3 regions of the Arthrobacter sp. 05L44 genome follow, and region 2 is predicted to be linked to each of the others. Evidence: riboswitches for the same ligand, from Rfam matches in the RefSeq annotation. Region 2 holds a riboswitch; each other region holds the start of a gene.

Region 1 (6,871 bases), on a different contig from region 2:
CCGTAAGCAGTTAAATTCCCTGAGCGAAAAGAGGGAGTGCAATGTCCACCAACGTTGTCACCCAGCTGCAAGTAAAATCCCACAATTCCCCTGATGAAAAGCGCCGGCCGGACAAGAGCGAGATCGACATCGTGTCGGTCGGCGACTACACCATCGGCCGGCTGAGTTTCGAGCCGGGATGGCGCTGGTCCGAATGCATCAAACCCGTGGTGAACACCGATTCCTGCCAGAACAGCCACGTTGGCTTCTGCGTGTCTGGCAAGCTGACTGTCGAGACCACCGACGGCGGCCGGATCGACATCGCCGCCGGCGACTCCTACACCATTCCGCCGGGCCACGACGCCTGGGTTGAAGGCGGCGATCCGTTCGTCGGGGTTGAGTTCCTGAGTGCGGCCGCCTACGCCAAATTACCGGACTAGGCACCACCCGCACGGCCCTTCCCGTAGCGGCGGGGCCACGGGTACGCTCGGGCCATGCGGAAGATCATCGTAGCGATGCAGGTTTCCCTGGACGGCTTCTTCGAGGGACCGGACGGCGACATTGGCTGGCACATGGTCGATGACGAACTCCACGGCTACTTTAACGACCAGCTAAGCACCATGGGGGCGTTCCTGGATGGCCGGGTCACCTACCAGCTGATGGCCGACTACTGGCCGACGGCGGACCAGGACCCGGACAGCTCACCGCGGGAGGTCGAGTTTGCCCGGATCTGGCGTGACATGCCGAAAATCGTCTACTCCCGGACCCTCCGGGAAGCCGGCTGGAACACCACGGTGGTGCGCGACGTCGTTGCGGAGGAGGTGCTGGCGCTCAAGGCCGAGCCCGGCGGGGACCTGGCGCTCGGCGGCGCGGAACTTGCAGACACTTTCCGCCGGCACGGACTGATCGACGAGTACTGGATCTTTGTCCATCCCGTCCTGCTGGGCCGGGGTAAGCCGTTGTTCAAGCCTGCGGAGGGCAGGACGGCAATGGCCCTCGCTGAAACCCGCAGGTTCGGCAACGGCGTGGTCCTGCTGCGGTACGGCAGCTAGGCGTTCAAAACACCAAAAGGCCGGCGGCCGGGTGCCCGAGGGCAACCGGCCGCCGGCCTTGGAAAGAGGCCTTGCGCGGTAATTAGGCGCCGGCGCGGACGAACGTCACGCTGCCGGTGGCGGTGAGCCACGACAGGGGGTGCTTGATGGTCTGGTTGCTGCCGTTCATGCCACCACTGATGGCCTGGCCGTCGCCGGCGTAGATGGCCACGTGGCCGGACTGGACGATCATGTCGCCAGGCTGCGGGGTGCTGACAACCTTGCCGTAGTTCATGAACTGCTGCGGACCAAGGTCGCCCACCGGGATGCCGGCTGCGCCCAGGGCCTTTTCGACCATGGCGGTGCAGTCCTGGGTGATACCGATCTGGCTGTAGGCGGCCGAGAGCATCGCGGCGTTGACTCCGCCGGCTGCCGGGGCAGGTGCGACTGCAGCCTTTGCCTGGACCGTGATCTGGGGTGCGGCCGGAGCCTGGGCAACCACAGGGGCGGGGACGGCGGCGGGAGCCGGTGCCGCAGCCACGGGCTTCGGCTGTTCGATGACGGGTGCCGGCGTGGTGGCGACTGCCGGGCGGTCGAAGCTGATGCGCACGGCGGAGTCCGCCGAGACGGGCGCCGAAACCTTGCTGCCGACGTCCACGGAGGATGCCGGGGCGGCGTCACGCTCGGCCGGTGCGGTGGCGGCGTTGGCGGCCATGCCGCTGGTGAGGACCAGGCCGGAGGCTGCGAAGATCACCGCGGCCTGGCGGCCGATGGTGCCGGACTTGACCGAGAATGCTGAACCCCGCCCGGCGGTTGCGTCGGAGCGATGGCGCGCAGAAGTAATGCTTGAAGACATGAATGTTGCCTCTCCCAATGCCTGCGAGGTGAGCTGTCGGATTCGGATGGGAGGCACCCGGCCGCGGGCCCGTCTGAAACGGACGCTGTGCGGCTTCACCCCAAGACCCGCTAAGAGCGCAGGTCGAAAGTGGTTTCCCCGTCTCTGCCAGATGGTTGCATTCGGATCCCGGGCCGCGGCAGAGTTAGGCAATCGGCTCGGGAGCGCCCGTATCGGATACAAACAGGCACCCATCAACGGTAACGACTCCGCGCCGGATTGTCACATTCAGGTAACGGGACCGTGTTGTGGCGGCAAAATTTCCCTACGTCCGGGTGCCCCGCCGCGCATAGGATGAAGGCATCCAGCGTTCCCGGAGCGGAGGCCCGAACATGACCAGTCCCTGTGTGGCAATCTGCCAGCTGAGCGACCAGCCCCGGGAGGATTTTGATGTCAACACCGAATTGCTGGTCCTGGAAGGAACCGAGATCCATGTCGGCACCTGGGACGCCGAGCCGCGTGACGGGGGCTTCGATGTGCACGTCCTGAACGACCGGGTGGACGCGCTGGGGTTTATGGTGGTCACGGACTGGCAGTTCCTGGACGGGAAAGCCTACGCCGTGGTGGAGCGCCGGCCCGGCACGTAACCGCTCTTCGCCTTTTCCGTACCGCCCGTTTCGACTGCTTCCCGGACCAGCCCGGCGTCGTCCGCGGTCCCCGTCCGGGCCAGCCCCGCCTGCCGCTGCCAGCGGTCCCAGTCGCCGTCCCCGGCCCGGAGCCCGCGGAGCGGGGCCAGCAGGGCGGCCCGCCGCAGCCAATCGTCCGGATCCTGCAGCCAGCGGCCCAGCACGGCCTCCGCGCGGGAACGGTTCTGGCCGGCGAGGCCTGCGGTGAGCGGCCCGACGACGTCGGTCGCCAGCGGATCGGCCAGCTCGCGCAGGCGCGCGGTCCGCAGGAAACCTTCGATCCGGGTCAGGTCCGAGTTATCCAGCACCGGAAGGCGGGACTGGAGCAGGACGACGGCGGCGAACCGGCGCTCGAAGACGGGCGCCTCCCACAGTTCCGAGCAGAGGGCGGTGATGTCGTCATGGCTTAGGTTCCGGTACCGCCGCAGTGCGTCCCGGACCGTTCCCCGGATGGCCCCGACGGATGAACCGTAGCTTGCCAGCCCGGTCCCGAAACGGGCCCGGGCCTCCTCCGCCCGCTGCCACGAGCCCTCCCGCTGCAGGGCCGAGTCAATGAATTCACCGGCCTCGCTCATGGGTCCATTCTGTCGTGCCGCCGCCGGGGTGTGCCGCCGCTGCGGTGCGCCGCGCGGCGGCCGTGGCCCGTCTCAGCCGGTGACCAGCCTGGTTGTCCGGTTCCAGGTCAGCCGGCCCCGCTGGAAGTCCGAGGCCCGGCCGACGGTGACCGCGTACTCATCCGTGGTGGGGTACCCGAGCCGTCCGCTTTCCCTGCCCAGGGCAGTCCAGCGGCCGCGGATCGCGCCCAGGACAAAGTGGGCGCCTGTCTTCGCGGTCCAGTAGATGGACGATCCGGACGAGCCGGCGAAGTGGTTGTAGCGTCCCAGCCCGTCCGGGGTGCGGGTCTCGTCCTGCGTCGGATAACCGAGCGGGCCGCGCTCCCGGCCCATCGCCGTCCACTTGGCCCGGATGACCCCCACAATGTAGTGCGCCCCGGTGGCGGGTGACCAGTAGATCGAGGCCCCGCCCGAGCCGGAGAAGTGGCCGTACCGGCCGATCGTGTCCGGGGTGGTCAGCTGGTCAGTGGTCGGGAACCCGAGGATTCCGGCGGCCCCGCCCATGGCCTTGTAGCGGGCGTAGATGGCGCCGCCCACCCAGTGCGCCCCGGTGGCCTGGGACCAGCAGATGACGCCCTTGACGTAGTCCTGGCACTTTCCTGCCCCGACCGGGTACTCCAGGGTCAGCGACCTGCCCAAAACCGACCTCGGGTCGCCGGCGCCGGTCTGGTAGGCCTTCAGGGCGATGGGGTCATCGACGCCGGCCCCGGTGAGCATGACCTTCTGCGCGCCCTGCCCGTCGTCGGCGGTAATCAGGTAGTAGGTGTCCGCGGTTCCGGCCTGGCCGACCGCCGTGGGCTTGAACGTGACGCTCTGGTAGGCGGATTCACCCGCGGGGATCACGAGGCCTTCGGCGATGGGATTGGTGGTGGAGAAGACCCCGAGCGGCGCCTTCGCCTTGGTGATGGTCATTGGGATATTGCCGGTGTTCACAATCGTGAAGTCCCACGTGGCCGAGGTCCCGATCGGAACATTGCCGAACGCCAGGGACGGCGGGAGCTGCAGGTGGGCCGCTCCCGAGACGGCGGTGGCGTTCACGGGGACGGTCAGCGAGCCGCGGTTGGTGGTGACCACCAGCTGGTCAGTGACGGGGGTCGCCGTTGTGGGGCTGAACGTCACCGAGACAGGGACCGAGGTGAGGGGCTGGATGACCTGGCCCACCGCCGGAACCGTGGCGGGGTCGACGCTCAGGGATGCATTGGCCGGCAGGGTCACACCCGTAACGGTTGCAACGCTCAGGCCCGTGTTGACGACGTTGACCGTCTGCCGGCTGCTGGTTTGGGTCGGGACACTGGTGTACGTGAGCGTCGCCGGGGTGGCGCCCAGGCCTTCCTTGGTTCCTATGGCGTGGACCCCCAAAAGGTCCACCTCGCCGTCGGCCATGGTGACAGTCAGCGCACCGTCCGCCTGTCCCGGGGCCGCCGGCGCGAACGTCACCGGAACCGTCAAGCTTGCCCCGTTCGCCAGCGTGCGCGGCAGCGCCAGCGTGCCAATCCCGAACGGAGCGGCCGCCGTGACGGTCTGGACCGTGACGGCGCGGGTGGCGGTGATGGTCACGGTGCCGGTCTTCACCGTGCCGACCTCAGCCGTCCCGAGGTCTCCGCTGGCGGTGCCCATCGCGGACGTGGTCGGCGCGCCGAACCCGATGATGTGGCCGTCCCGCGTCCCGACGTAAACCCGGCCGTTGTCGGTTGCCACAGTTGAGAACTTGGCTGCAATGCCCAGCGGCGCAGTGAAGACCTGCTGGAGTTTGCCGGCGCTGTCCGGAAGGGCGCGGTAAGCCCGAAGCTCAGCTCCGGTACCGGTGGGGCCGGTGACGTAGACCGCCCACACCAGGGCGGTGGACGCGTTGGTGCCGTTGGAGGTTACGGACGGAGCCCCGGAGGTATAGCCGAACGTGCCTACGGAGGTCCCGACCGAGGCCAGCTGGATGCCGCCGGTGCTGCTGGGCAGGAGCTTATGCGCCCGGAGGTACCCCTTGTTCTCGACGGTGTAGACGTAGCCGCCGCTGGTGGTCCCAAGGAAGGCCGGCCGTCCCCAGACTCCGCTGTACGGCCCGGCCTCGTCGACGACCGCATCGGTACCGCCGGCCCCCTGCCCCATGCCGCCCAGGTTGTCCCGGTCCAGCAGGTAGACGCGCCCGTCCTTCCCGACCTGCACCAGCAGCCGGGGATGCGCTGCGGTTCCGTAGCCGGCCGGGATGGCGATGGGCGCACCGGATCCGAGGTCGGCGTCGTTCTGGTCCAGCTTGGCGTTGTTGGCGGGGCTGAAGAAGTCGGTGGGTTTGAGGTTGCCGTCGGCGCCGACGGTGAGCCGGACGACGGACTCGGCCAGCGTGGCGGGCGGGGTCTTCCCGGGACCGGCTTTCGGGGAGATGCCGTTGCCGGTGGAGAAGAGGATCTGGCCGGCGCCGTCGGAGACCAGTCCCCCGCCGGACTGCCAGATGCCGCCCTCCGCGCTGCTGTTGCCCGATTCGGTGGCCCACATGGTGGTCTGGCGGCCGGCGGTGGAAACACCGACGACGTAGCCCACGAAGGGCGCCCAGTCACAGTGGCTCGCGAAACCGGCGTACACAACCCCGCCCAGCAGCAACAACCCGGGCCGCTGCATGGCGGTCATGGCGTTGAACGGCCGGGTCGGGTCGTTGGTCGGGGCGCCCCCGATCAGGACGGGGAACCCGGGCCGTTCGGCACCCGTGGTCCGGTCCAGGGAGTGCATGTACCAGTGCGGGAGCTGCGGGGTGGCGCCGTCGTTCGTCTTGGCCAGCATAAAAACACTGTTGGTCGCGGCGTCGTAGACAGGGGTCGAGGTGACACCTACGTTGGGGGCGAGGTCGCCGCAGCTGACGGTTGCGGACGGCCACGCCGGCCCGAGGTTCCGCTGCCACCTCAGCGCTCCGGTGCTGCTGTCCAGGCCGTAGGCGTTGTTGTTCTCGGTCGCGGCGATCACGGTGCCGCCCACCACCAGGGGTTGGGCGTAGACCTGGCCGTCCACCGTTGCGGAGAACAGTTTGCCGAAGTTCGAGGACGCGACCGACGTCGGCGACAGGATGGTCTCGTTGCTGTCCCACCCGGTCCGCAGCAGGTCGTGGGCGATGGTGCCGACGTCGGCGGCAGCACCGGCACCGACGCTCAGCCCGGCGAGCGTCAGTGAGGCTGCCAACAGCCCGGCCCAGGCGCCCTGCGAGCGCGGTTTAGCGCCTCGGCGCCGCCGGCCGGCATGCCGGCGGATTTGATCGACAGTTACCCCAGATTCTGTTGCTGCACGCATGGTTGAGACCCGATTTCTGACCACTGCATTTGACTTTCATGACCCAGTACTCAGGAGCCTAAAAGCGCGGAAAGACGGGGTCGCGAGTGGGCTCCACCCGTCTTCTGCGGGGCATTTCGCGCTTTTCGTGCCGCACTACTTGGTCCCTCCGCGGGACCACTTGCACGGCGACCCGCAGCCCCCATTTCGCGCGCTCTTTTCCGGCTTGCGGGCAGGGTGCGGCATTGCAGGCGCAGGTCACGATCAGGTAACGTTGACGGCTGGTCCGCGAGGTCCGTGCGGAGAAGCGTTTGCCACGTCAACAGCCCGGAGGGGTAGCTTGCTCAAGAAAATCGCCATTACCGCTGCGCTCGGCGCCCTGTCCCTGGCCGGATGCAGCGCTGCCCCCACCACCGGCGCGGCGTCCCCCTCGTCCCCTGAAAGATCGGGCACGCCGGCGTCGACCTCCCCCGCCGA
Region 2 (6,871 bases):
CAGTCCCAGCACTTCGTTGATGTCAATGTCGACGTCTTCGAGCTCGAGGGCCTGCAGCAGTGCACGGCACCAGTCTTCTAGCGTTTCATCCTGGCTCTTCACCGTTTGCCTCCAAGGTCGAGTTGGGCCGCCGCATTTCCGGGGGTGCCGAGCTGGAGTCGGCCGCACCCAGAGCGGCGGCGTCCTCCCAGGTATCCACGTCGTCCGTGGAGCCCGGCGGGACCGGAACCTGCCGCAGCTCCAGACTAGCAAGGAGGGAGAAGACCGATCCGCCTGCCAGGGCGTTTCGCCTGGCAGCTTCAGCAATGGCCCGTTCTAGCGCGGCCGTGCCATAAAGCCCTACAAGGGGCTGCGTCCGCCCGTCCGGGGACACCGCGAGCACGCCGTCGCCGGCCGTTTCGTCGAGGCTGGCTCCCGCTTCCAGGAGGGCGCGCACCGCCCCGGCGACGTGGGGCATATCGCAGGCGAGCACGAGGGTCAGCGGGGCGGCGCCGGGTTCCGGAGAGCCCTGCCCGCCGCCGGCCAGGCGCCGGAGTCCCGCGGCAATGGCCGCGGCCGGGCCGGAGAACGGCGGGTCTTCCCGGCAGTCGAGCACCCCGCGCGGGAGGCTTCCGGGGTCCGGGCCGACCACCACCGTACGGCGGGCGCCCCGGGCGGCGCGCAGGGTCCGCTCCAGCAACGTGGCGCCGTCCACCGTGAACCGGGCCTTAGGTGCGCCTCCGAGCCGGGAGGACCGTCCCCCGGCGAGAATTACGGCGTCGAATTCCACCCGCCCAGCCTAGCCGCCCGTGCGCCGGAGCGCTGCCGGGCGCGGGACTTAGTGCGCCTTTTCGGGGAGCAGGAACGGATCCCAGGCCGGGGCTGGCTTCTCCAGCTCTTTGATCTGCCAGATCGTGCCCCTGGGCGGACCCGGCACAAATCCGAGCTTCCAGCCCATTTCGGCGGGGGTGTGGTCGCCCTTGGCATTGTTGCAGCGCAGGCACGCGGCCACAAGGTTCTCCCACGAGTCGGCCCCGCCGCGGGACTTGGGCTGCACGTGGTCAATGGTGTGGGCGGCCTTGGAGCAGTAGGCGCAGCGGTGGCCGTCACGGCGGAGGACGCCCCGCCGGCTGACGGCGGTGAGGGTGTTGTAGCGGGGGCGGATGTAGCGGTTGAGCAGGATGACCGACGGGCGCCCGAGGATCTCTTGCGGGCCCACTACGGGATCATCCCCCTCGGCCACCACACTGGCCTTCCCTGTTAGCACAAGGACCAGCGCCCGGCGGAAGGTGACTACCGCCAGCGGTTCATATCCAGCATTCAGAACGAGAGTGCGCATCCGCATACCTCTTCACGGCCGCACCCGCCAGGGGCACGAGGGCCGGCTGCCCTGTGCATGGTCGGGCTATGGATCGACACCACAAGAGTAAACACGGATCGCCCGGATCACCGAATTTATTCGTCGCGGATCTATCGCGCCGCGTCCGGAGCGGGTCTCCCCCGACGGCGGTGGGGCCGGCGCCGTACATGGCAAAGGACCCCTGCCGCCGGGCAGGGGTCCTTTGAAATGCTGTGGCCGTAGGCCGGGGTAAGTCCTAGCCGCCGACGCGGATGAAGACCGGGCCGGAGCCGACGTTGACGCTGTACAGCGCGGTGGTTCCGCCGTTCCAGCCGCCGTGAACGGCCATGCCGTTGCCGACGTAAACAGCGATGTGGGCCATGCCCATGCCGCCGTTCTGGTAGTAGGCGAGGTCGCCCGGCTGAGCCTCAGCGGCGCTCACGGTGCGGCCCAGGGAGAGGTAGCCAGCCGGCCAGCCGTGGTAGTGGACGCCCACTGCGGCCAGTGCGTTGGTCACCAGCATGGTGCAGTCCTGGGACACACCGATCTGTGCGTAGGCAGCGGCGGCGATCGAGGCGCCCATGCCGCTGACGGCGGCCGGTGCCTTCGCGTCCAGCGATGCGGTGACCGCGGTGCCAGTGCCGGTACCGGTGGTGGTTCCGGCTTCCTGCACGTTGACAACCGGCTTGGCTTCCTCAACAACGGGAGCCGGTGCGGTGGTGACTGCCGGCTTCTCGTAGGAGATGGCGATGCTGGAGGCCGCAGAGATGGTGGCCGGTGCGTTGGACTGTACTTCCGTGGCGGAAGCGGAGGTCGATTCGCGCTGAACGTTGGTCTCGGCAGCGTTGGCTGCGATACCGCTGGTCAGTACCAGGCCGGAGGCAGCAGCGATAACCGCGGCCTGGCGACCCATACCACCGGCGTTGTCGCCGACGGCCTTAGCAATGACAGCCAGCGAGTTGGTCTTGGTGACCTCCGCGCGGTGGCGTGCAATGTTTGCACGAGTAGTCATTTAGTTCTCTCTTTCGTGATCCTTGTGTCCGCGCGCTTGACAGGCGGGACTGAGGACGCTCCGGCATCTTGGGGGTACGCCGGATCGCCCCGAAACGGGTTTCTTAGCGAAGGGTGTACTGCGAAGACGCGCCAAAAGCGGGAACTGCGTTTACTGATCCAGTCCGGGCGCCGGCAAGGGCAGCGCGGAGCATGGAGTTCAGCGGGCTCATCTGAGCCTCGCTGGCGCGAGAACGCGCAGCATTGTGGCGTGAAGACACGAAAGTAGCCTCTCCCAATGCCTACGAGGTGAGCTGTCGGATTCGGATGGGAGTCACCCGGCCGCGCTGCTTCCTGGGAAGCTTTGCGACTTAACCCCTAGGTCTTCTTGCGAAGACCAAAATTGGTTCCCCCGCCCCTGCCAGACGATGTGATGCGAACGGACCTTGAGCGGTGGCAGAGTTAGGCAATCCACTCAAGAGCGCCAACTTCGGAGAAGTTGGCGTGCTTCATACGGTACAGCAGTTGGGACTCAATGTCACATTCAGATCACGGCGTGTCACAGAAATGCGAGTGGTCCCTCGGGTTGGCTAAAGCCAGCCCAGCGGGTCAACGACTTCCCCATTAACCATCACCTCGAAGTGGAGGTGGCAGCCGGTGGAGGCGCCGGTGGTCCCGCTCATCGCCACGACATCTCCGCGTGAGACCTGCTGGCCTACGTGGACGTTGGATGACGACAAGTGGTTGTACGTGGTCTCCAGGCCATTGCCATGGTCGATCACGATGCGGTTGCCGCCCCCGTAGGGGTGCCAACCGGAAAAGGTAACGGTGCCGCTCGCAGCGGCGTGCACGGCCGTGCCGCACTGGGCGACATAGTCCTGGCCGCGGTGGAACTCGCCGACGGCCCCGGTGATGGGGCTGATGCGGTAGCCGAAGGGTGAAGCGGTGACCATCACGTCCAGCGGCGCGCCCAGGCTGCCTGCCGACGCTGCCCGGGTGATGGAGCCGGCCGACTGTGCGCTGAGCAGCTGCTTGAGCTTGCTGTCCGGATCGCCCTTGGTGGTCACGGCGGTGCGGTTGAAGTTGATCGCGGCCGCTGCGGCCTTGACTTCCGGCTGTGCCGCGGCGGAAACGGAGCCGGACCGGGCCGTGTCGGTGGCCATCGCGGGGCCGGTGGCCGGCACGGCAACGGTGAGCACCAGACCGGTGGCAGCCAGGGCAATGCCCGCCTTCTGCCCGACGCCGCTGACGGCGGCAAAGTCGGTCACCTGCCGGAACGGGCTGCGCCTGCCGCGGCGTTCGTCGCGGCGCGCATCGCGCGGGCGCTCGTCGTGTACGACGGCGGCCGGGCGCGGCTCCGGAGCGGGACCGGTCGCACGACGGCGGCCCCTGACGGTCTGGATGGTCAAGAAGGTTCCTCTCTGGAAAGCCTGCGAAGTTAGCTGTCGGATTCGGGTCAGAGAGTTCAAAGACCCGGTCCGCCGGTGCAAGCATTCAGGCGCAGGGGTGTCCAGGGACATTCCTGCGAAAGCGCTTGCCGCTAGCGGACTTCACCCCAAGGCTGCTGGTTCAGCAGCCGTTAGTGGTTCCCCCGCCTCTGCCAGAAAGGTGAATCGCCTACTGATCCGCTGGCAGAGCTCGGCTCCGGATCAGATAACGCTTGTGTATCGGTGCTAGTCATCAACTATAGGCGATTAAGGGACACGGTAATAATTCCGTTATCCGGCCTGTGCATAACTATCCGGCGTCCCCGCGGGCGTCCGAGGGGACGAAGTTACCCCAGCGTAACGAAGACGTGGGCCGCGACCTCGGGGGGCAGTTCGAGGGCCCCTTCGATGTCCGGAACACGCACCGAGATGTACTCCCCTACCCGTTCCAGCGATACCCGGGCGCCGGGACGGATTCCGCCTTCATCGAGCTGGACCAGCAGCTCCGGCTCCACCTGGATGGGCTCGGCCAGGCGGCTGACGGTGATCCGCGAGTCGGCACCGTAGCCTGCCATGGCGTCAAGGAGGTTGACCACTCCACTTCCGCGCTCGGGCGCCGGGAGGCCGCCGAGGTCGGCAAGTCCGGGGATCGGGTTTCCGTAGGGGGACACGGTGGGGTGGTCCAGCATTTCGAAGATCCGGCGCTCGACGCGCTCACTCATCACGTGCTCCCACCGGCACGCTTCCTCGTGGACGTAGGCCCAGTCCAGGCCGATGACATCGGCGAGCAGGCGTTCGGCGAGGCGGTGCTTGCGCATAACCTCGATGGCGCGTTTCCGTCCCGTTTCCGTCAGTTCAAGGTGCCGGTCGCCGGAAACAACCACCAGGCCGTCGCGCTCCATGCGGCCAACGGTCTGGGATACGGTGGGGCCGGAGTGGCGGAGACGTTCGGCGATGCGGGCGCGGAGGGCGACGATGTTCTCTTCTTCAAGTTCCAGGATGGTCCGGAGATACATCTCGGTGGTATCGATCAGATCCGTCATTCAGCTCAGCTCCTCGAGCGCCGTCCTTGCGTCTTTCCCACCGTACAGCCTGCAGGATGCGCCCTGGCTGGATCCGGCGTACGTCACGCTCAGCCTAGCCTATTTTGAATTACTCCGGATAATTCAGCGTCCGGCGGGCGGCAGTTGCGGCCCTCCCCACCGCCGCGTCTCAGTGACCGGACTATGACGGGACATTTTCCCGCCCGCGCAGGGCCGTCGGGCAGAATAAATAGCGTCATGGCCGCCCCGGCGCCGGACCCGCCCAGCCACGCCACGCACCCAGCCGACAATTGGAGCCACTGTGAGCGACACCAGCATCACTATCCCCGCGAACCTGCTGCCCCAGGACGGCCGGTTTGGCGCCGGTCCCTCGAAGGTCCGGCCGGAACAGATCGAGGCCCTCACCGCGGCGTCGGCTAAGTTGCTGGGCACCTCGCACCGCCAGGCGCCCGTGAAGGACCTCGTTGGCTCGGTCCGGAGCGGCCTCAGCGAGTTCTTCCGCGCCCCCGACGGCTACGAGGTGATCCTTGGCGTCGGCGGTTCCACCGCGTTCTGGGACATCGCCAGCTTCGGCCTGGTAGAGAACAAGGCGCAGCACCTCTCGTTCGGCGAGTTCGGTTCGAAGTTCGCCGCTGCCACGAACAAGGCCCCTTTCCTGGCCGAATCGTCGATCATCACCTCGGCGCCCGGCACCCGCCCCGAACCGCAGGCCGAGGCCGGCGTCGACGTCTACGCCTGGCCGCAGAACGAGACCTCCACCGGGGTCGCGGCGCCGGTCAAGCGCGTGTCCGGAGTGGACGGGGACGCGCTGGTCCTGGTGGACGCCACGTCCGCGGCCGGCGGCCTGGACGTTGACGTCGCCGAGGCCGATGTCTACTACTTTGCCCCGCAGAAGAACTTCGCCTCCGACGGCGGTCTTTGGCTTGGGCTGTTCTCCCCCGCCGCGCTGGAGCGCGCCGCCCGGATCAAGGCCGGCGGTCGCTGGATCCCGGACTTCCTGGACCTCCAGACGGCGATCGATAACTCCCGGCTCAACCAGACCTACAACACACCCGCGCTTGCCACGCTGGTGACCCTGGACGCCCAGGTGCGGTGGCTGAACAGCAACGGCGGGCTCGACTTCGCCGCCGGACGGACCGCCGAATCGGCCGGGCGCATCTACCGCTGGGCCGAGGAGTCGCCATACGCCACACCGTTTGTGGCCCGCGCCGAAGACCGCTCCAACGTCATCGCCACCATCGACTTCGACGACTCGATCGACGCCTCCGCCGTTGCCAAGGTGCTGCGCGCCAACGGCATCGTGGACACGGAGCCGTACCGCAAGCTGGGCCGCAACCAGTTGCGCATTGCCACGTTCGTGGCGATCGAGCCCGACGACGTTTCCGCTCTGCTCGCCTGCATCGACTACGTCGTGGGAGAGCTCAAGAAGTAGCTCCGGCGTCCTCCTGCGGGAAGCGTCAGCGCTCGACGGCGTCGTCCGGGTCTTCCACCCCGGCGGTGCCGTCCGTCGTTGACCGACCAGGGACAACCTGGAAGTAGCGCAGCCCGCGGGCGCGCCGGTTGAACGCGATGCGCAGGTGCTTGGCCCGGACAATCCACACCATGCCGATCAGGGCCGCCAGGATGCCGGAGGCCGCGGCGACGCCCATGGACCAGCGGGCGCCGGCGACGTTCGCCACCCAGCCGACCAGCGGGGCGCCGATCGGCGTGCCGCCCATAAAGATGGCCATGTAGAGGGCCATGACCCGGCCGCGCATCACCGGGTCCGTGGTGGTCTGTACGTAGCCGTTGGCGCTGGTCATCATGGTGATGGCAAACAGCCCCACCGGAACCAGAGCCACACCGAACCAGAAGTAGTCCGGCGCCAGGGCGGCCAGGCCCGACGTCACCCCGAAGGCGCCGGCCGCACCGAAGATCACCCGCATCCTGGGCCGGCCGCGCCCGGCAGAGAGCAGCGCGCCGGCCACGGATCCGATGGCCATGATCGAGTTCATCAGGCCGAAGGCACCGGCATCGAGGCCGAATTCGGTGCCGACCATCGCGGCGATAAAGAGGACAAAGTTCAGTCCGAGCGTCCCCACAATGAACACGGC
Region 3 (6,871 bases), on a different contig from region 2:
CACGTGTCGGCCTGATCGCCGCCGGGGTGCTCTTCATCTTCGCGATGGGTATGAGCCGGGTCTACCTGGGCCACCACTGGATGACCGACGTGATCATCGGCTGGGTGCTCGGATTCGGCTGGGTGGGGATCGTGATCCTGGCCCACAGACTCTTCCATGTGCTGCGGCACCGGGAGCACACCGGGCCCGCCCCGACGTTCGATAACGAGGCGCACCTGCGCGACCGTGCCCCCGGCGTCGCAGGCGGCGCGGGGGCGCCCGGCGGTGATGCCGCCGACGCCGATTCGTCCGGCAGCGCGGGACGGTCCTCAGCGTCCGGGTGATAGTTTTGACCCATGCGCACTCTCGTTGTGGACCACCCGCTGGTCGCCCATAAGCTCACCGTTCTGCGGGACAAGAACACCCCGTCCCCGGTCTTCCGCCAGCTCACCGAGGAGCTCGTGACGCTCCTCGCCTACGAGGCAACCCGGGACGTCCGCACCGAACCGGTGACCATCGAGACGCCGGTCAGCACGACCATCGGCACGGCGTTCACCAAACCCACCCCGCTGGTGGTCCCGATCCTGCGCGCCGGGCTCGGCATGCTCGAGGGCATGACCAAGCTGGTTCCCACCGCCGAGGTCGGCTTCCTGGGCATGGCCCGCGACGAAGAGACCCTGGACATCATCACCTACGCCGAGCGTCTCCCCGAGGACCTGACGGACCGCCAGATCTTCGTCCTGGACCCCATGCTCGCGACCGGCGGCACCCTGCGCGAGGCCATCAAGTTCCTCTTCAAGCGCGGCGCCTCCGACGTCACCTGCATCTGCCTGCTGGCCGCCCCCGAGGGCCTCGCCAAGCTCGAAGAAGAGCTCTCGGAAGCCAACGTCACCATCGTGCTGGCCTCGATTGACGAGAAACTGAACGAAAAGTCCTACATTGTGCCCGGCCTGGGCGACGCCGGCGACCGCCTGTACGGGATCGCGGTCTAGGCTTCCGTCCGCCGGTATTCGTTCGCGGGTGCCGGCGTCGGGGGTTCCGGCGAAACGTGTCCCGGGCTAGCCTGTGCCCATGGACTGGAAACTTGAACTTGTTATGGTGCCGGTGTCCGACGTGGACCGGGCCAAGGATTTCTACGTCAACAAGGTGGGCTTCAACGCCGACTACGACGAGCGCCCCTCGGAAGGCATCCGGTTTGTCCAGCTGACTCCGCCGGGCTCCGGGTGTTCGATTGCGATCGGCGAGGGCCTCATAGATGCCCCGCCCGGCACTGCGCCCAGCCTCCAGCTGGTGGTCAGCGATATCCAGGCCGCGCACCGGCAGCTGAAGGACAACGGTGTGGACGTCAGCGACGTCGACGTCCAGGACTGGGGGCACTTCCTGTACTTCGCCGACCCGGACGGCAACAAATGGGCCGTGCAGTACATCCCCGGCCGCACGAACGGCTAGCGGGGCTCGCACCCGGCCGCGGGGCTCGCGGGCCGCGGCCGGCGACAAATGACGGCAGACGAGGGCGAGGCCCAGGATCCAGTGGATCCGGGGCCTCGCCTGAGCTTTATGTGCGGCAGGGCCGCGGGGTGTTTCTTAGTACCAGTTGTTCGCGTAGTGGAAGTTCAGGGCACCGCACGGCGAACCGTAGCGTTCCTGGACGTACTGCAGGCCCCAGTTGATCTGGGTCTTGTAGTTGGTCAGGTAGTCGGCGCCGGCGCTGGCCATCTTCTCGGCCGGCAGCGACTGCACCACACCGTAGGCGCCGCTGCTGGCGTTGGTGGCGGTGGTCTTCCAGTCCGATTCCCGGGTCCAGAGCTTCATCAGGCACTGCATCTCGCTCGGCGCCCAGCCGTGGGCGGGCAGCTGGGACGCGGCGTAGGCCTGGGCGCCTGCGGGGTCGTCGACTGCCACCGGCTTAGTGGGAGCGGGCGCCGGGGCGGCAGCCGGTTTCGGAGCCGCTGCGGCGGGAGCCTTGGCGGGCTTGACCGTGGAGGCCTGGGCCTCGACACTCATGGCCGTGGGCGACGGTGTGCTGGTGCTTCCGACGCGTTCGAAGTCCAGGGTCTCCAGCGAAGCCTTCGAGTCCTTGGCCGCCTCAGTGGTGTGGGCGGACGTACCGGAAGCCTGCCCCGCGGCGCCGGCCCCCAGCAGGACGGCGAATGCGGTGGCAACGACGGCGGCACGCTTGCCGTTGGAGCGGGTGCCGACCCGCGACAGGGCCGACGAACGCTTGGACGGCTCGGCCCGGTGACGCGCGGTGTCGGCGTCGGATGTGCGTTTAGCGCCCTCGGGGCGCGTTTGTACCTTGAATTCAGTCATGTTCGCCTCTCAACGCCTACGGAGTTAGCTGTCGGGTTCGGATGCAATATCCGGCCGCACGGATAATCGACGTGCGGCTTAACCCCTTGGGTGCATGGATGCAGAATGCCCGGGAACACTGGGTCCCCCGCCTCTGCCTGGTCCATCGGAATCCGGGAAGCGGCAGAGCATGGCGTCAATCCGGATATGCGGCCAGATCGATTGCCGCACTCTAAAACGGTACTGTACTTTCATTCAGAAGTCACATTTTGGTAACGGAGATCACGAGCTGCAGCGTGGCGTCTTGCCGCAGACCTGGTCTGTGCTGAGGCCGTCTCCGTCGCCGCCATCGGCCCCGTTTCGACGGTTCCGCGCCCACTCGACGCTTATGAACGTCGAGTCGGCAAGGAACCGTCGAAATGGCGGGGTGCGTCGGCGGCGGCTACCCCGCCAGCAGGTACACCTCGGTCCCACCGACACTCTGGGCCGTGAAGTTGGCCGCGACCCACGAGGCGATCCGGGCGGCGTCGTCCGAGCCCGTTTCGCCCTGCATCATGGTCCCGGCGATGAAGTAGTGGATCTTCCCGGCGGCCACGTACTGCTGGAACTGTTCAAGCGTCGGGGCCGGGTCCGTCCCGTTGAATCCGCCCACGGCCATCACGGGCAGCTGCGTGGCCAGCTGGTAGCCGGCAGCGTTGTTGGAGCCGACGACGGCGGCCGCCCAGGTGAAGGTGCCGGCGTCAGCCTTGAGCAGGGTGACGAGGGCGTCCGACGGCGTGCTGGCGCCGAGTAGACCTCCCATCCCGCCACCCCTGCCGCCGCCCGGACCGCCAAACCCGCCTGCACCGCCAAATGCCGGCACCATTCCGGGTGCGCCGCGGCCGGACACCGCGGGGCCGGCAGAGACGATCGCGCCGCTATGGGCTGTGGCCGCGGTGGATACCGAGTACGCCAGCGGACCGGAGAGGGCAACGGCAACTGCGAGGGACGCCGTCGTGCGCGTTAGGAGCGAAAGCGAGCCGGGGCCGGTGCGGGGACCCGTGCCTCCAAGCCCCGTCGCCCGCGCTCCACCGGACCCCAGAACGCCCCGTGCCCCGGCGAACAGCACCAGGGCCGCGGCCGCGAGGGCGCCCAGCAGGACCACCCAGCGCAACCACGGCAGGAACGCCGGCGTGCGGCCGAGGAGGGCGGTGGCCATGAATCCGGCTGCGGCGAGGGCGCCGGCCAGCACAAAGGCGGCCACCGGCTGCTCCCGCCGCTGCCACAGGAGAACCCCGCCCAGCCCGGCCAGTCCGGCGATCCCCGGAGCCAGCGCCACCATGTAATACGGGTGGATAATGCCGGCCATCAGGCTGAAGGTCAGGCCGGTGACCAGGACCCACGAGCCCCAGATGATCACGGAGGTCCGGACGGCGTCGGTCCGCGGGGCCCGCCGCCCCAGCCAGAACAACCCGGCGCCGAGCAACAGCACCGAGGGGATCAGCCACGCAATCTGGCCGCCGAACTCAGTGTTGAACAGCCGGAACAGGCCCGGGGTGCCCCAGCCGTTGCCGCCGCCCACACTCCCGGTCTCGTTCCCGCTGAGCCTGCCCAGGCCGTTATAGCCAAGGGTGAGCTCCAGGATGGAATTGTTCTGTGACCCGCCGATATACGGCCGGTCCGGCGCCGGGATGACCTCGACGGCGACCAGCCACCACCCCGCCGCGGCGGCCATTGCACCGCCGGCGGCGAGGAGATGAAGGACGCGCCTGCCGATTCCGGCCGGTGCCGCGAGCAGGTACGCCAGGGCGAACCCGGGAACCACCAGCAGCACCTGAAGCTGCTTGGTCAGGAACCCGAAGCCCAGCAGCACCCCGGCGAACAGTAGCCACCGCAGACGCGCGTCCTGGATGGAGCGCAGCACGGCGTAGGCGGCCGCCGTCATGAGGAGCACCAGCAGGGCGTCGGGGTTGTTGAACCGGAACATCAGGACGGCAACCGGGGTCAGCGCCATCACCGCGCCGGCCAGCAGCCCGGCGCGGTGGGCCAGGACCCGGTCGGCCGCAGCGGGTACCGCCGCCCGGCGGACGGCCAGATAAACGAGCCAGACCGTGCCGACACCCATCAGCGCCTGCGGGACGAGGATGCTCCAGGAGTTGAGCCCGAACAACCGCACCGAGAGTCCCATCACCCACAACGACGCCGGCGGCTTGTCCACGGTGATGGCGTTGGCGGCGTCGGACGAGCCAAAGAACCAGGCCGTCCAGTCCTGCGAACCTGCCTGGGCCGCGGCCGAATAGAAGGCGTTGGCCCAGCCGGAGGCGCCGAGGTTCCACAGGTACAGCCCGGCCGTCGCCAGGAGCAGGACCGCCAGCTCCACCCGTGCCCGCATCGAGCGAACCCCGGCCAGGTGTGCCCGCGCCGTTCCCGGCAGGCGACGTCCCTCCACCGCCCCTGCAGCCGCCCCGTCGGACATTCCGTCTGACACTCCGGTCCGCGTGCACAGGATCCCAGCCATGGCGGCCTAGCCTGCCAGCTTGTACACGGTGGCGTTACCCACGGTCTGGGCCTGGTAGTTGGCGGCCACCCAGGTGGCGACCTCGGAGTTGCCCCCGCGGCCCCCGCCCATGCCGCCGGAGATGAAGTAGCCGATCTCGCCGCGGTCCACCATGGCCTGGAACTGGGCGAGCGTCGGGTAGGGGTCGCCGCCGTTCCAGCCGCCCAGCGCAATGACGCTGGTGCCGGTGGCGAGTTCCAGGCTGGCTGCTTCGGTGGCGCCGGAGACAATCGCGGACCATTTGGTGCCGGAGGACTTCAGCAGGGTCGAGAGTTCGGACGACGATGTCGCGCCGCCCGGGCCCGCCGAGGGTCCGAATCCGCCGCCCATCGCGGACGCCGTCGGACCTGAGGTGGGGATCGAACCCGAGTGCGGCTGGGCCGCCGTCGCCAGCGTCCACGCGGCGGTTCCCAGCCCGCCGGCCAGGAGGGAGAGGACCACGACGGCGGCCGTGGCGGCTTTGCGGAGCCGCACCGGGAGCGCGGCCATGCTGTCGACCTGGAGCAGGAGGGCCGCGGCGGCCAGTACGCCCAGGGCCACCACGATCACACGGAGGCCGGGCAGCCAGGCCGGGTCGCGGCCCAGGAGGGCGGCCGACCATGCCGAGGTGGCGAGAACCGTGACGGCCAGGACGATCCGCGCCGGCCAGTGCATCCGGCCCCGCCACAGCTCCGCGGATCCGATGCCGACCAGGGCCGCAATTGCCGGGGCCAGTGCCACGGCGTAGTACGGATGCACGGTGCCGCTCATAAAGCTGAAGATGCCGGCCGTGACCACCAGCCATCCGCCCCACAGCACCAGCGCAGCGCGGGTGGATGACGTGCGGGCCTCACGCCGGGTGAACCACAGCCCGGCGGCCAGCAGGATCAGGGACGCCGGCAGAAGCCATGACACCTCGCCGCCGAAACTGGTGCCAAACATCCGGGTGAGGCCGGCCGTGCCGCCGAAGCCCACGTTGCCGCTGCCGCCCGGCCCTCCGGCATTGCCGCCAAAGCCGCCGCCGGGCATTCCTCCGCCAGTTCCCGTGATCCGGCCCAGGCCGTTGTAGCCGAACGTGAGTTCCAGGAAGCTGTTGGTCTCCGACCCCGCCATGTAGGGCCGCGCCGAGGCCGGCGTGAGCTGGAACAGGGCCAGGTAGCTTCCCGCCACGACGGCAATGCCGCCGGCGGCCGCCAGCAGGTGCAGGAGCCTGCGGCCCAGCGTTGTCGGGGCGGCCCAGAGGTAGGCGAGGGCCAGTCCGGGCACAATCAGGAAGCCCTGCAGCATCTTGGTGAGGAACGCCAGCCCAACCACCGCGCCGGCGGCAGCAAGCCACTTCCAGCCGGCCTTTTCGATCGCGCGGGTGGTGAAGTACGCGGCCAGCACCAGGCAGAGGGTGAGCATGGCATCGGGGTTGTTGAAGCGGAACATCAGGGCGGCCACGGGGGTCAGGGCCAGGGCGCCGCCGGCCAGCAGGCCGGCGGCCGGGCCGGAGACGCGCTTGACGGCCAGATAGAGAACGCCGACGGCGGCCACGCCCATCAGCGCCTGGGGGATGAGCATGCTCAACGCAGAGAAGCCAAAAATCCGTCCGGACAGGGCCGGGATCCAGAGGGCCGCCGGCGGCTTGTCCACGGTGATGGCGTTGCCGGCGTCGAGGGAACCGAACAGCAAGGCGGTCCAGTCCTTCGTGCCCGCCTGGATGGCCGCGGCGTAGAAGGAGTTGGCGTAGCCGGTCGCTTCGAGGTTCCACAGGTAGAGGGCCTCGGTGAGGAGCAGCAACAGGGCCGCCGAGGGCCGCACCCAGCGCGGTTGGGCCCCGAAGAGCAAACGCCCGCGGCGGTTCTGGACCCCGCCCGGGGGCAGATCGGCGGGCCGGGGCGCCCGGGCGGTCTGCGCCGGGGGAGCGGGGACGCCGTTGGTGGTTTCGGCGGCGGGGCTAATGGTTGCGGTCATTTACTTGGCCGTTTCTGTGCTGGGGAGGGGAAGGGCAGGGTCGCCAGCCGGAGCGGGCACCGGGACGGTCCGGTGGCGGAAGACCACCAGCCGGAAAAGCAGGAACTTTACGGCGGTGGCGGCGAGGTTGGC

Evidence for each region. Region 2 has a riboswitch for cyclic di-AMP ahead of AC1DHY_RS11015 (M23 family metallopeptidase). Riboswitches for the same ligand answer to the same signal wherever they lie in the genome.
Region 1: it holds a riboswitch for cyclic di-AMP, as region 2 does, so the genes downstream of both, AC1DHY_RS06115 (NlpC/P60 family protein) here and AC1DHY_RS11015 (M23 family metallopeptidase) in region 2, are expected to answer to the same signal.
Region 3: it holds a riboswitch for cyclic di-AMP, as region 2 does, so the genes downstream of both, AC1DHY_RS14480 (aggregation-promoting factor C-terminal-like domain-containing protein) here and AC1DHY_RS11015 (M23 family metallopeptidase) in region 2, are expected to answer to the same signal.

Annotation. Positions count from the first base shown of each region.
Region 1 is NZ_JBFTNS010000002.1:179,287-186,157, reverse strand. Features, by position in the region: gene AC1DHY_RS06125 (cupin domain-containing protein) at 42-419, shown strand; gene AC1DHY_RS06120 (dihydrofolate reductase family protein) at 474-1,031, shown strand; gene AC1DHY_RS06115 (NlpC/P60 family protein) at 1,114-1,866, opposite strand; cyclic di-AMP (ydaO/yuaA leader) riboswitch at 1,871-2,036, opposite strand; gene AC1DHY_RS06110 (hypothetical protein) at 2,238-2,492, shown strand; gene AC1DHY_RS06105 (DNA alkylation repair protein) at 2,459-3,106, opposite strand; gene AC1DHY_RS06100 (Ig-like domain-containing protein) at 3,179-6,307, opposite strand.
Region 2 is NZ_JBFTNS010000004.1:158,778-165,648, forward strand. Features, by position in the region: gene AC1DHY_RS10995 (DUF6457 domain-containing protein) at 1-102, opposite strand, end outside; gene mobA (molybdenum cofactor guanylyltransferase) at 86-769, opposite strand; gene AC1DHY_RS11005 (HNH endonuclease) at 818-1,318, opposite strand; gene AC1DHY_RS11010 (NlpC/P60 family protein) at 1,575-2,330, opposite strand; cyclic di-AMP (ydaO/yuaA leader) riboswitch at 2,594-2,771, opposite strand; gene AC1DHY_RS11015 (M23 family metallopeptidase) at 2,899-3,717, opposite strand; cyclic di-AMP (ydaO/yuaA leader) riboswitch at 3,721-3,937, opposite strand; gene AC1DHY_RS11020 (iron-dependent transcriptional repressor DtxR) at 4,083-4,778, opposite strand; gene serC (phosphoserine transaminase) at 5,080-6,210, shown strand; gene AC1DHY_RS11030 (MFS transporter) at 6,236-6,871, opposite strand, start outside.
Region 3 is NZ_JBFTNS010000009.1:48,701-55,571, forward strand. Features, by position in the region: gene AC1DHY_RS14465 (phosphatase PAP2 family protein) at 1-323, shown strand, start outside; gene upp (uracil phosphoribosyltransferase) at 336-971, shown strand; gene AC1DHY_RS14475 (VOC family protein) at 1,051-1,428, shown strand; gene AC1DHY_RS14480 (aggregation-promoting factor C-terminal-like domain-containing protein) at 1,564-2,289, opposite strand; cyclic di-AMP (ydaO/yuaA leader) riboswitch at 2,288-2,457, opposite strand; gene AC1DHY_RS14485 (ArnT family glycosyltransferase) at 2,711-4,765, opposite strand; gene AC1DHY_RS14490 (glycosyltransferase family 39 protein) at 4,772-6,739, opposite strand; gene AC1DHY_RS14495 (bifunctional glycosyltransferase family 2/GtrA family protein) at 6,740-6,871, opposite strand, start outside.